DNA from 2 places in the Proteus mirabilis HI4320 genome. Region 1 is predicted to be linked to the other one. Evidence: predicted binding sites of a transcription regulator. Region 1 holds the regulator's gene; the other holds the start of a gene.
What was found. The regulator PhoB, encoded in region 1, activates phosphate uptake and scavenging genes when phosphate is short. The targets are predictions, from matches to a motif close to CTGTCATAAAACTGNCNNAT.
Positions count from the first base shown of each region.

Region 1 (7,192 bases):
TGCAAATAATCTAAATCATTTTGCTGTTGCTTAACCGATTGTTGTTGTTGATTAAATTGCTCTTTTGCATTGAGAAAATGCGTATTCTTTTGATGTGTTTGGGCTTCTAATTGCTGATAACTGTCAAGTTTTTCTGTGAGAATAAGCTCTTGCTGATTTAATGATTGTTCTAATGTCAGTAAGTTATCTGCATCATCAACTAACGGTAAATGGTGTGCTTGTGCTAACGTCTGCCACTGTTGGGTCAGTACGCTATTCTCTTGGGTTAACTGAGCGATATTGTCACTCAAGGTGCTATTTTGTGAGCCATAGTTTACCAGTTGGGTTCGCTGTTCGGCTAAGGTGATGGTGAGTGAATGCACCTGCTGTTGTAATGCTTCTAAACGTAGCTTTGTCTCATCTGGTTTGATGTCATGATAGGTTTCTACATAAGGATGCTGTGTTGAGCCACATAGAGGGCAAGGTTTATCTTTCAGTAAACGTGCACGCTCTTGCTCATATTCGGCGACTTTTTGTAGCAAAAGATAGTTGTCATTTAAATCTTTAAGATGTTGTGCTTTCTCTTTTAGTGCCAGATCATTTTCTGCAATCGTTTGGGTTAGAGTCGCTATTTTTTGCTGATTTTCACTCAATGTAGTTTGATAATGTTGCTGCTCTTTGCCATTACGTTGTAATTGAGTGTGTAAATTTATAATTTTTGCCAATGCATTTTTTTGCAGATTAATTTGTTGTAATCGCGGTTTTATTTCATCGGGTTTGTCTGCTTTTTGACGCGCTTCCAATTGTGTTTGATAAGATTGTAGTTGCTGTTGCTGTAAATTAAGTTGCTCTTGTTGGGTGGCTAATGTTTGGGTAGCTTGTTGTAATGCTTTTTCCAAACTTATGACTTTTTCCTGCTCTGCTGTTTCTCGTTTTTGGTTGGCAAGATATTGGTTTGATATTTCATTATATTGCTGAAAATAGTGTTGCCATAAGGGTAGATTTTCCGCAAGTTGTGCATGATAGGCGTGTTGTGTTAAGTCGTTATTTAATTGATTAACTTGTTGTTGTGTGGTGATTAATTTTTTCTCGGCTAACTGAGAATGTTGCAGATATTCAGCGCATATTTTTTCTAATTTATGCTTGTGTTGGTTATTAGTACTAATTTCTTGTTGTAACAGCACCAATTGATTATCTAAAGGCAGTACCTTCTCACGAATTAACTGTAAAGTGTGCTGTTTTTTCTCATGATGCGTTTTTAATTGTTCATGAAAGGCTGCCAATTTTTTATTGATAGGTAGGCTTTGTTGTTCAATAGCCTGTTTTTCTGTTTTTAAGCTTGTTAACTGTGTTGCTAAATAGTTTTGCTCTGTAAGACGACGATTTTTTTCATCATAAAGAGGGCGAATTTTTTCTGCTGGCTCATTTTTTTCTAAGCGTTGAATATCGGGTTGAGCAATAATTAATGCCTGTTGAGCCTCATAGAGTCCCGCTTGGGCTGATTGTTGTTGTTGCTGAATTTCTAGCGCTTTTTCTTGCCATTGCTTAGCAACTTGGTATTCCTGTTGCTCTTTTTGTAACCTTGTTATTTGTGTTTGAATATTGGCTTGTTGTGTTAATAGCTCTTGGCGTGTTGTTGCATCCAATAATGCCATCATTTGAGCTTGTTGTTTTAGCGTGTTTAAAGCCTGCTCTTCTTCGCGCCAATGTTTAAAAATTGTTTGTGAAATATGGCGATAGATATCTGTACCAGTAAGCTCTTCAAGTAGCTCTGCACGAGATTTGTCATCAGCGTTGAGAAATGCAGCAAATTGCCCTTGTGATAACAACATGGATTTAGTGAAGCGATCGAAATCTAATCCGGTGATCGAGATTATTTTTTCTTTTACTTGGCTAATTTTATTGGCTAAAACTTTATCTTCACCGCCTAAACGATTAATTTTTGCTAACTCAGCCTGTGGGGCTTGTAAGTTTCCCTCTTCTTTATAATTCGCACGACGTTGTTCCCAAAATGCCCGATAGGCAACCCCTTTAACTTCAAATTCCACTTCAGCTAAACATTCTGCAGTGTGACGAGTCATTAATTCATTTTGAGATTGGGTTACTTTATCTAAGCGTGGCGTTCTGTGATATAACGCTAAACTAATTGCATCTAAGAGCGTGGTTTTACCCGCACCTGTCGGGCCTGTAATGGCAAATAGTCCATTGCTAACAAAAGGCTCTTGATCAAAGTTAATTTTCCATTCGCCTTTGAGTGAGTTAATGTTTTTAAAGCGCAGACTTAAGATTTTCATCGTGCGTTGTTATCCTCTTGCTCTGCCATTTCAACCGCTTGCTTAAAGAGTGTGGTTAACCGTATTTTGTCTTCCTCGGTTTCAAACTGGTGTTGAGCTAAGCGCCTTTCAAATACATCATATACAGTCAGTTCAGTTAGGGTTTCTTTCTCATTTTGCATCAGTGCTTGACGTTGTTTTCTCGCTCTTCTTAATACGATCACTTCAAAGAGTGGCGATTGAGTTAGCTCTTGAATACGGGTTTGAATATCACTGAGATAATCTTGAGTTGAAACTTCAATATCTAGCCAAATCGTGGTATCCATTTCATTATATTGTGTTGCTAACTTTTCGAGTTGTGTGGCAATTTCTTGTAACGAGCCTGAAAGAGTGCGTAATAGCTGAAACTCAGGGATGGGTAATAGTGTCATTTCCGCTAACTTATCTTGCTCAAAATCGATAAGACAAACACTTTTCTGTTGTGCACTTTCATCAAAACTTAATGGAATAGGTGAACCACTGTAGCGAATATGACCCGATTTATTGACGCGCTGTGGGCGATGAATATGACCAAGGGCGATATAGTCAAATGGAGGAAATAGGGTTGCGTTAAAGGCTTCTAATGTGCCGATATAAATTTCACGTACCGAATCGCTAACACTGGCGCCAATCGTTGTCAGATGCCCTGTGGCAATGATAGGGATGTTAACATTGAGTTGTTTTCGTAAGTCGAGCGCGGCTTGATATTGGCGTTGATAATAATCTGCGATCGCTTCTTTTAAAGCGCCCTGTTTGTCTGCTCCCGATTGCCCACTTTTGCTATTTATCATATCTCTAGGGCGTAAATAGGGGATTGCACAAAGTAATGCTCCAGGTGTGTGATTTTTTTGATAAAGAATAATAGGGGCTTGTGGGGTTTCAGTGTGAACATTAGCAATGACGGTGGTATTTAAACACGCTAACAGTGATTTAGATTCATTTAGCGTTGCCACAGAATCATGATTACCCCCTAAAATAATCAGTTGGCACTGAGTATCTCTTATTGCGACGACAAATCGATTATAAAGCTCTCGGGCATAACTGGGGGGGGAGCCAGTATCAAAGATATCCCCTGCAACAATAACTGCATCAACTTGTTGTTCACGGATTTGCGCTAATAGCCAATCGAGAAATTGTTGGTGCTCTTGGGCGCGAGTTTTTGTAAAAAAATATTGTCCTAAATGCCAATCTGAGGTGTGAATAATCCGCATTGCTATCCCTTAATGTTAACTGCCGTCAGTATAGCGCACCTTACTTTTTTAGTGAAAATCCACCTATGAGCTACGTATTTTGAGTGAAATCACACCAATTTTAGCCTTATTTACCTTAACAATGACACTGTATTCCAGTATTGTCATAGTCAGTCATAAATCTGTCATAAAAGTGCCTCATAATCATTATGACCCTCTATATAAATAACACAGGATAGAGTATGGCAAGGCGTATTCTTGTTGTTGAAGATGAAACCGCAATTCGAGAGATGATCTGTTTTGTATTAGAGCAAAATGGTTTTCAGCCTATTGAAGCTGAGGACTATGATACTGCATTGAGTTTTCTGATTGACCCTTACCCTGATCTGGTTTTATTAGATTGGATGATCCCCGGAGGCTCGGGTATCCAAGTGATTAAACAGATGAAGCGTGAAAATAATACCCGTGATATTCCTATTATTATGCTAACAGCAAAAGGGGAAGAAGAAGATAAAGTCAAAGGTCTCGAAACAGGCGCAGATGACTATGTGATTAAACCTTTTTCGCCTAAAGAGCTGGTGGCTCGGGTAAAGGCTATTTTACGACGATTGTCACCGATGTCGGCAGAAGATGTGATTGAATTTAATGGATTAAGTCTTGATCCTGTTTCACATCGAGTTACCAGTCAAGATAAACCCATTGATATGGGGCCTACCGAATTTAAACTTCTCCACTTTTTTATGACCCATCCCGAACGTGTATATAGCCGAGAGCAGTTGCTAAACTATGTTTGGGGCACCAATGTTTATGTCGAAGATCGTACTGTCGATGTACATATTCGTCGATTGCGTAAAGCTATAGAGCAAGATGGCCATGACCGAATGATACAAACGGTACGAGGAACGGGATATCGTTTCTCTGCTCGATTTTGAGTTGATAAGGGAGTAATTAACTGGTGTTAGAACGACTCTCATGGAAAGCCCTCGTGTGGGGGCTATTTCTATTTTGTTTACCTGCCTTTGTATTATCACTATTTATCGGCCACCTTCCTTGGTTGCTCGTGGTCTCATTACTGAGTGCCTTGATATGGCACGCCTATAATTTAATGAAATTATCTAAATGGTTATGGCTCGATAGATCAGTATTACCCCCAGAAGGGAAAGGGGGCTGGGAGCCTATTTTTTATGGTATACGACAAACACAGCAACGTAACCGTAAACGCCGTCGAGAATTAGGTGATTTAATTAAGCGTTTTCGTAGCGGGGCGGAGAGCCTACCAGATGCCGTTGTGATGATCACTAATGAAGGAAATATCTTTTGGTGTAATAGTCTTGCTCAGCATCTTCTAGGCTTTCGTTGGCCTGATGATAATGGACAAAATATTTTTAATTTATTGCGCTATCCCGATTTTTTACATTATTTCACCGTCGCCGATTTTAGCCGCCCTTTAACTATTGCATTAAATAATGGTGCTATTGTTGAATTTCGGGTGATGCCTTATGCGGATGATCAACGTTTAATGGTTGCTCGCGATGTGACCGAGAAGAATAAGTTAGAAAATTCGCGACGTGATTTTTTTGCTAATGTGAGCCATGAATTAAGAACACCTTTAACGGTTATTCAAGGCTATCTTGAGATGATGGAAGAGAATACCGCAGAAAACCCGGCTGAACATAAAGTGATTAAGACCATGCAAGAGCAAGCAAAGCGTATGGACTTATTAGTACAACAACTGTTACAGCTTTCACGTATTGAATCTGCGCCTCATATTGATTTGAACACGGTTGTCGATATGCCTGCGCTATTAAGCGTGCTTGAGCATGACGCGCACTCATTAAGCCAAGAACAACAAAATATCATCTTTGATATTGACCATAAATGGGCTGTTCGTGGTAATGAAGAGCAATTGCGTAGTGCCGTATCTAACCTTGTCTATAACGCCATAAATCATACCCCTGAGGGTACGACTATTCGCGTGAGTTGGAAAAAAGTACCACAAGGTATGTTGTTTAGTGTGTCAGATAATGGGCCGGGTATCAGTGCTGAACATTTAACGCGCTTAACCGAACGTTTTTATCGTGTAGATAAAGCGCGCTCCCGCCACACAGGTGGTACAGGGCTTGGATTGGCGATTGTCAAAAAGTCCTTACAACATCATCACTCAATACTGAATATTGAAAGTAAAGTCGGTGTAGGAAGCACTTTTTCTTTTATCATGCCGCAAACATTGTTAACAGAAAAAAAATAATTTCGTTTTTATCCTTATTTTATTAGTACCTTTATTACCTATTTTTAAAAGAGGTGATAAAGGTATTTTTGTCATATACCCATCAAATCAATATCAATAAAATCTAATATCGTAGCGTTAAATTTTAATATTATTAATTAATGGGAACTTTAATTGATGGCTAGATTGCTGTTTGGTGAGTAAAAAATATACAAATCATATCGGGGATAATTGGCGATATATAACAGTTATCACTGGCCTGAAAAAATACTTTAGATGATTATTCTGCTTTTTAGATCAGCTATTGCCTTTTTTCATTATAAAAGTTTTACTTGTGAGCAGTTATCGGCGCTTTTTTCTATTTAATATGTAATTGCTCTGTGTAAAATGGTTATTCTTAAATATTATTCTGAATAACCCATCATGAAGCAAAATAGATACTGCTGATATTTTTGTTGTATTTACTTTATATAGTAAATGTAAATTAACCATCTAATAACGATATATTAACAAATCTTATGGCACATCGATTAACTTCCAGAGACATTCTGGCATTAGGTTTTATGACTTTTGCTCTATTTGTTGGAGCAGGGAATATTATTTTTCCCCCGATGGTGGGGTTGCAATCAGGGGAGTTTGTTTGGACTGCGGCCATTGGTTTTTTGCTAACCGGAGTTGGCTTACCTGTGCTAACAGTGGTGGCATTAGCGAAAGTGGGAGGGGGAATTGAAGCATTAAGCACCCCCATTGGTAAATCTATGGGACTTTTATTAGCAATAGTCGCTTATCTTGCTGTCGGCCCTTTATTTGCCACCCCGCGAACCGCAACGGTCTCTTTTAAAGTTGGCATTGCCCCTTTAGTGGGTGATAGTGATATTGCCTTACTTATTTATAGTGTTATTTACTTTTTAATTGTTATCGGTATTTCACTGTATCCGGGAAAATTACTTGATAGTGTTGGTCACATTCTGGCACCGATTAAAATTTTAGCCTTAGCTGTATTAGGTTTAGCTGCGCTATTTTGGCCAGCAGGAACGCCGATCCCCGCTACACAAGCGTATCAAGATATGGCATTTACCCAAGGTTTTATTAATGGCTATCTTACCATGGATACGTTAGGCGCGATGGTCTTTGGTATTGTTATTGTCAATGCGGCCCGCTCAAGAGGGATTGATAATTCGTCTTTATTAACACGTTATACTATGTGGGCGGGAATTATCGCGGGGGTGTTATTAACGGCGATTTATCTTAGTTTATTTAAGCTTGGTTCTGCTAGCGGCAGCATTATTCCAGAAGCAAAAGATGGCGCAGATATTTTACATGCTTATGTGCAACATACTTTCGGTAATTTTGGTAGTTTCTTTTTAGCTCTGCTTATTTTCTTAGCTTGTATGGTGACAGCGGTAGGTTTAACTTGTGCTTGTGCGGAGTTTTTTAGCCGCTATTTGCCTATTTCTTATCGTACATTAGTATTGATTTTGGCT
Region 1 is NC_010554.1:75,221-82,412, forward strand. It holds gene PMI_RS00240 (SbcC/MukB-like Walker B domain-containing protein) at 1-2,273, opposite strand, end outside; gene sbcD (exonuclease subunit SbcD) at 2,270-3,502, opposite strand; gene phoB (phosphate regulon transcriptional regulator PhoB) at 3,724-4,413, shown strand; gene phoR (phosphate regulon sensor histidine kinase PhoR) at 4,437-5,729, shown strand; gene brnQ (branched-chain amino acid transport system II carrier protein) at 6,227-7,192, shown strand, end outside.

Region 2 (7,192 bases), 1.4 Mb from region 1:
ATCAATCAGTCGTTTTCATAGTGAAATTTTAAACAATGATCGAGAGATTGCGCTTTATTTACCCGCACAGAAAATGACGACACCGCGACTATTGGTGCTATTTGATGGACAAATTTATCGCCAACAATATGGCATAGACCGGTTTTTTGATAAGTTGATTGAAGAGGGGAAATTACCTCCTATTGCTATCTTATTTGTCGATAGTATTGATAGTGATCGTCGTAGTGTTGAATTACCACCTAATCCTGATTTTCACCGCTTTTTAGCGGATGAACTTTTGGTTTGGTTAGAGCAAGAGAAAGGCCTGCAAGTAGCCGCTAAGGAAACTATAGTCTCAGGCTCAAGCTATGGGGGATTGGCCTCTGCATGGGTGGCATTTAACCGTCCTGATCGCTTTGGGAAAGTGCTTAGTATGTCCGGCTCTTATTGGTGGGCGCCAGAAAACGAAGCCCCAGAGTGGTTAATTCGCCAATATCAACAGGCGGATAAAAAACCATTACAGTTTTTCTTAGAGGCTGGGTTATTTGAGTCTCGCGAAGGCGCTGGAGGAATATTAAATAATAATCGCCAATTAAAGCAGGTTTTACAGCAAAGGGGCTATCCTGTGCAATCGCTCGAGATGGCGAGCGGGCATGATTATATCTCTTGGTGTGAGGCGCTTTATATCGGCACTAAAGCGTTAACTAACGATTAATTATTCATCTTTTTTATCTTAAAGGGATGTGAGTGGTGGTGAACTACACATCCTTTTTCTTTAGGCTAATTTGTCATTTATCCAAAGCACCGTAAAACCCCGTCCTTCAGGTCGGGGATATAAGGCGCGGTTTTTTAACTAACTCGGTGTTTCCTGTTGCTCAATGTACTGGCGGATAATGGATATTGGTGCGCCACCACAACTCCCCGCGAAATAACTCGGCGACCAAAGAACCCCTTTGTAGTAATCACGTTGGGCAATATCAGGACGATCACGTCGAAGTAATCGACTCGATACCCCTTTAAGGCTGTTAACCAGATTAGATATCGCCAGTTTTGGCGGGTAATTAATCAGTAAATGAACGTGATCCCGTTCCCCATCCATTTCAACCAGTTCAACATCAAAATCAGCACAAACACTGGCAAAGTAGCCTCGCCATTTTTCAATTGCATCCTGATCAAATATTTTTCGCCGGTATTTTGTGACAAAGACCAAATGGACGTGCATCAGGAATACACAATGTCTGCCACGGCGAATATTAGTTTCATTTTTCATGGACCAAAGTATAATAGGTAATATGAAACGTCTACAAGCCTTTAAATTCCAGTTAAGACCCAATGGTCAGCAAGAGCGTGAGATGAGACGCTTTGCAGGGGCTTGTCGTTTTGTTTTCAATCGGGCATTAGCACGTCAGAATGAGGAGCACGAAGCAGGGAATAAATACATTCCCTATACAAAAATGGCTTCATGGCTCATTGAGTGGAAATCTGACACAGAGACACAATGGTTGAAGGAAGCCCCATCACAACCGTTACAACAGTCACTTAAAGATTTGGAACGGGCTTACAAGAATTTTTTCCAGCAGCGTACCGCTTTTCCTCGATTCAAGAAACGCGGTAAAAATGAGGCTTTTCGCTACCCGCAGGGCGTGAAGCTCGATCAATCCAATAGTCGTATATCATTGCCAAAGTTGGGATGGATGCGCTACCGCAACAGTCGTGAAGTCGTCGGAGAAGTGAGAAACGTCACGGTCAGTCAGTCATGCGGTAAATGGTACGTCAGCATTCAGACTGAGTATGAAGCGACAGAACCACAACCTGAATCAACCTCAATAGTCGGGCTTGATGCAGGCGTTACAAAACTTGCCACGCTTTCAGACGGTACGGTATACCCGCCCGTCAGCAGTTTTAAAGTAAACCAGCGAAAGCTGGCAAGGCTTCAACGGAAATTAAGCCGTAAAATCAAATTCAGTGCCAACTGGCAAAAACAAAAGCGCAAAATTCAACGTCTGCATTCTCATATTGCCAATATAAGGAAAGACTACCTTCACAAAGTCACCAGCGAAATCAGCAAAAACCACGCAATGATTGTCATTGAGGACTTAAAGGTCAGTAACATGTCTAAATCGGCAAAAGGTACGACAGAACGGCCTGGACGGAACGTAAAAGCTAAATCTGGTTTAAACCGCTCAATACTGGAGCAGGGCTGGTATGAAATGCGCCGTCAGCTTGAGTACAAGCAGCTCTGGCGAGGAGGTCAGGTACTGGCAATACCACCAGCCTACACCAGTCAGAAGTGCGCTTGCTGTGGTCATACAGCAAAGGAAAACCGCCCGTCACAAAGTCAATTCGAGTGCCTTGAATGTGGATATACAGCGAATGCTGATATCAACGGGGCACGTAACATTTTAGCGGCAGGACATGCCGTGCTTGCCAGTGGAGGGAGGGGGCAGTCAGACCGCCCGTCGAAGCAGGAACCCGCCGAGGTGATTCAGACATCAGTCTGAACGCAGTAGGGATCCACATCCTTTAGGGCGTGGAGGATGTCAATTGCCATAAAGCTGTCATCTAAATCGCTTTTTTCTTTCATCTGTTTGTCATTTTACTCTCGTAAGCTCTTTGTGACTTAAAACATAAACCCCAAAATTCTTTATTTTTTTGCGTGCAAGGAAAAAGCTATGTCTCTACGTTATCAACGTTCTGCGTTATCTGTAGTCGTCGCAACACTCTTTACAAGCGTGAGTTTCTCTTCTTTTGCAGCCCCCGTCACTGCCGATACTATTTTGGCGCAAGATCGCGCAGCAAAAGGTAATATTACGGAATTTGGTGGTGCTCGTCGTATAACCTCAGATCAAACTGAAGCATTAAAAGCAGCACTTAATAATCATCAAGCTAAAAATGTGATCCTATTTATCGGTGATGGGATGGGGGATTCTGAGATAACGGTAGCACGTAACTATGCCGAAGGGGCTGGTGGCTTCTTTAAAGGGATTGATGCGTTACCGATGACCGGCCAATATACTCATTATTCTTTAGATAGAAAAACACAAAAACCTAATTATGTAACAGATTCGGCCGCATCAGCAACAGCATGGGCTTCAGGGGTTAAAACCTATAATGGGGCATTAGGGATTGATGTGTTTGGTAAAGATCACCAAACGATTTTGGAATTAGCAAAAGCGAATGGTAAAGCGACGGGGAATGTCACTACCTCTGAAATTCAAGATGCAACACCGGCTGCGCTATTTTCACATGTTACCGGGCGTAAGTGTTATGGGCCTGTAGAAACGTTAGCAAAATGCTCAACGAATGCGCTAGAAAATGGCGGTAGAGGTTCAATCTCTGAGCAATTGTTAGTGACTCGTGCAGATATTACACTGGGAGGAGGCGCGAAAAGTTTTGCTCAAACAGCAACGGCCGGTGAATATAAAGGGAAAACGCTCGAGCAACAAGCAATAGAGCGTGGCTATCAAATTGTGAAAGATGCTAAATCGTTAGAGGCGATTACGCTAGCAAATCAAGATAAACCTGTGTTAGGTCTATTTCATGACGGTAATATGGCCGTCGCTTGGGAAGGGCCAAAAGCCACTTATCAAGGTAATTTAAAGAATCCTCCTTTAGAGTGTAAACCGAATTCAAAATTAGACCCGAATGCACCAACATTAGCGCAAATGACCAAAAAAGCGATTGATTTGCTGAAAACGAATGAAAATGGTTTCTTCTTACAAGTCGAAAGCGCCTCCATTGATAAACAAGATCATAATGCTAATCCTTGTGGTCAAATTGGTGAAACGGTGGCATTAGATGAAGCGGTACAAATTGGTTTAGATTTCGCTAAACAAAATGGTGATACGCTTATTATAGTGACCGCAGATCACGCTCACTCTAGTCAAATTATTGAAGCTGATGTGAAATCAAGCGGCTTAACACAAGCATTGATTACCAAAGATGGCGCTGTCATGGTGGTGAATTATGGTAACTCAGAAACGGATTCACAAGAGCATACAGGCGCGCAATTACGCGTTGCCGCTTATGGTCCACATGCTGCTAATGTCGTAGGGTTAACAGACCAAACAGATCTTTTCTTTACTATGCGCGATGCGATGGGATTGAAATAACCTTGATAAGGTGACTGAATTGTAGTCTGTCTGAAATGTAGTTGAATTGTCTTACTAAAATTGTTGTATTTTCACGCGACTTAGAGAGATACCCTCAAGTCGCGTTTTTTTCTATGATTTCTTTACAAAAAATAAGAAAACGATAATAAATCAAGACGTTATTTACAGTCTAATTTTGAAAGTTACTTTTTGTTTGCTATAATTAACAGAATTTACAATGATATTCTTATACTATTCTTAACTTCTCCATTGATTATTGCACTTAAGTCGCAATATCTTTTTGCCTAATAACGTCGTTTTGATTAGGGCGTTATCTATAAAAATCATTTTTCAGATATGGTTATCTGCGTAGGATCTCTCTCTTTTTTATGGCATTGAAGGAGAAATGAGCCAATAAACAACGATAAAAAATAAGGTGACTAATTTCTATGCTAACACTGCTTCATTTACTCTCATCCGTGGCACTTTTAGTCTGGGGAACACATATTGTTCGCACCGGTATTATGCGTGTGTTCGGCTCTGATTTACGCCGAATTTTAGGTAAAAGTATTAATAAAAAATCGAATGCTTTTCTTGCCGGTGTCGGTGTTACTGCCTTAGTACAAAGTAGTAATGCTACGGCATTGCTAGTGATTTCGTTCGTCACTCAAGGCCTTATTTCTATTACACCCGCTTTGGTGATTATGCTAGGGGCTGATGTGGGTACAGCGCTAATGGCGCGGGTGCTGACATTCGATCTTTCGTGGTTATCACCGTTACTGATTTTATTGGGTGTCATGACTTTTTTAAGTCGTAAAAAAGAGCGTATCGGGCAACTGGGTAGAGTGGGAATAGGCCTTGGTTTAATTATCTTAGCATTACAACTGATTGTGACTTCTGCTGAGCCGATAACCCATGCCAGTGCAGTACAAGCTATTTTTACCTCTTTGAGCGGGGATACGATTTTAGCACTATTGGTCGGCGCTATTTTTGCGATGGTTAGTTATTCAAGCTTAGCGGCGGTATTACTTACCGCAACATTAAGTGCAACAGGCTTTATGCCTTTATATATTAGTTTATGTATTGTTATTGGTTCTAATATTGGTAGTGGATTGTTGGCATTAATCAGTAGTCGTGGTCAAAGTATTAGTTCACGTCAAGTCGTCATAGGAAGTCTGTTTTTTAAATTAATTGGCGCCTTGCTGGTATTGCCGTGGATCACCATCATTGCGACAAAAATCCAACAATATGATTTTTCCCCTGCGGAAGTGATTATCTATTTTCATGTGATTTATAACTTAGTGCGCTGTGTGTTGATGTTGCCGTTTGTGGGGCCAATGGCGAAATTATGTCAAAAATTAGTGCCGGAATTACCCGTTACTGGGACAGAAGTTGCACCTCGTTATTTAGATCCATCCGCCGTTGATACTCCCTCTTTAGCTATTGCTAATGCAGTCAGAGAGACATTACGGTTAGGGGATGTGGTTGAACAGATGTTGCAACGTTTTCAAGCCTTAATGGAAGGGGATCGTCTGCAAAAAAGGGAGATTAGCCAGCTAGAAGAGGAAGTGGAATTGCTCCATAGCAGTATTAAATTGTATATGGCACAAATTCAGCAGCATGATCTTGGTACTGAAGACTCTCGTCGCTGGGCAGAAATTATTGATACCGCGATGAATTTGCAACAATCTTCCGCTATCATAGCGCGTATGTCTGGTGAGGTGGTGAATAAAAGTTTAGATCATCACTTAAATTTATCGGAGGAAGGACGTCGTGAATTACAGACACTCCTTGAGCGTCTGCAAAGTAATCTGAATCTGGCGATGTCGGTGTTTGTTTCCGGCAATATGGAGCATGCGCGTAAATTACGCCGAGCAAAACATCGATTCCGTTTACTCAACCAACGTTACTCGTTTGCTCATGTAGAACGTCTTCATTTGCATAATATGCAAAGTATTGAAACCAGTTCGCTGCATACCAGTTTGTTGGGTGATATGAAACGGTTGAACTCCTTATTCTGTGCAGTGGCTTACCACGCATTAGAGCGGAGCGGATCTTCTTCAGAACAGGTTAATCTTCAACAATGAAAAAAAATATTCGTCTATTAACACATAATGAAATCCCTCGCGTTTGGGAAATTGATAGAACAGAATTGATTGAAAGGCTATATGTTTTACAACAAGGGCAACTGGTGTTATCTGAACAGCGTTTTGATATGAAAGGCTGGCCTGAAGGTGAGGCAGAACATTATACCCCTGTTTTACTTGAAAGCGCTGAGCGCGGTGCCCCTTTTTGGGGAGTCTTTGAAGATGACAAGTTAGTCGCTGCTACCAGTGTTGATCCACAGTGGCGAGGCCAAGATAACACCTTGTTACAGCTCTCTTTCTTACATATTAGCCACCAGCAGCGTGGGCAAGGATTAGCCCGTATATTGTTTGATTATTGTGTGGAATATGCGAAGCAAAAAGGGGCTAGCGGATTATATATATCCTCAACGCCTTCTGAAAATAGTGTTAATTTTTATCAGCATATGGGCTGTCGTTTAATTGATGTGCCTGATACTGAGCTTTATGAAAGAGAGCCTGAAGATATTCATTTAGTGCTTAATTTTAATAAAGAAGATTAATCACTTATTTTACATCATCATTTGATGACTCTAAAATGCTTTATCGTTGGCAGCGGTAAAGCGTTTTTTGTTTAACCTCTTTAAAATTAAGGGTATGGCTACTTTTTTTTCTTGATAGACATTGAGTTAACCAATGTGTTATATAATAATGAAAATCATTATCATTAACAGATGGTGGCTCTCATGGCTAAATCAACACGTATCTCCTCTGTCTCTTCTTGGACATCTCGTATTAGTTTATGGGAAATGTTGGCTGTTGCTTCGTTATTTACTGTGATCACCCACTCTATTGCAGGAACAGCAGCATTTACATTGGTTCTTGTTATTTCTATGTTGCTATCTACCATTATGTTATTTCATAAGAAATTACAAATGTGGGTGATGATCCCCGCCGGCGTTGTGATCACCTATAGCTTAATGACCTTTTTTTTAACCTATCATGGGTAGATAACCGTAAATAAAGGCATGATAACCTGCTGATAATAAAAAGGAAGTA
Region 2 is NC_010554.1:2,734,968-2,742,159, reverse strand. It holds gene PMI_RS12370 (alpha/beta hydrolase-fold protein) at 1-694, shown strand, start outside; gene tnpA (IS200/IS605 family transposase) at 833-1,249, opposite strand; gene PMI_RS12360 (RNA-guided endonuclease InsQ/TnpB family protein) at 1,272-2,480, shown strand; gene phoA (alkaline phosphatase) at 2,652-4,091, shown strand; gene PMI_RS12350 (Na/Pi cotransporter family protein) at 4,520-6,157, shown strand; gene PMI_RS12345 (GNAT family N-acetyltransferase) at 6,154-6,696, shown strand; gene PMI_RS12340 (DUF1435 family protein) at 6,880-7,143, shown strand.
Region 2: the regulator PhoB is predicted to act here: its motif matches at 2,524-2,543, upstream of phoA (alkaline phosphatase).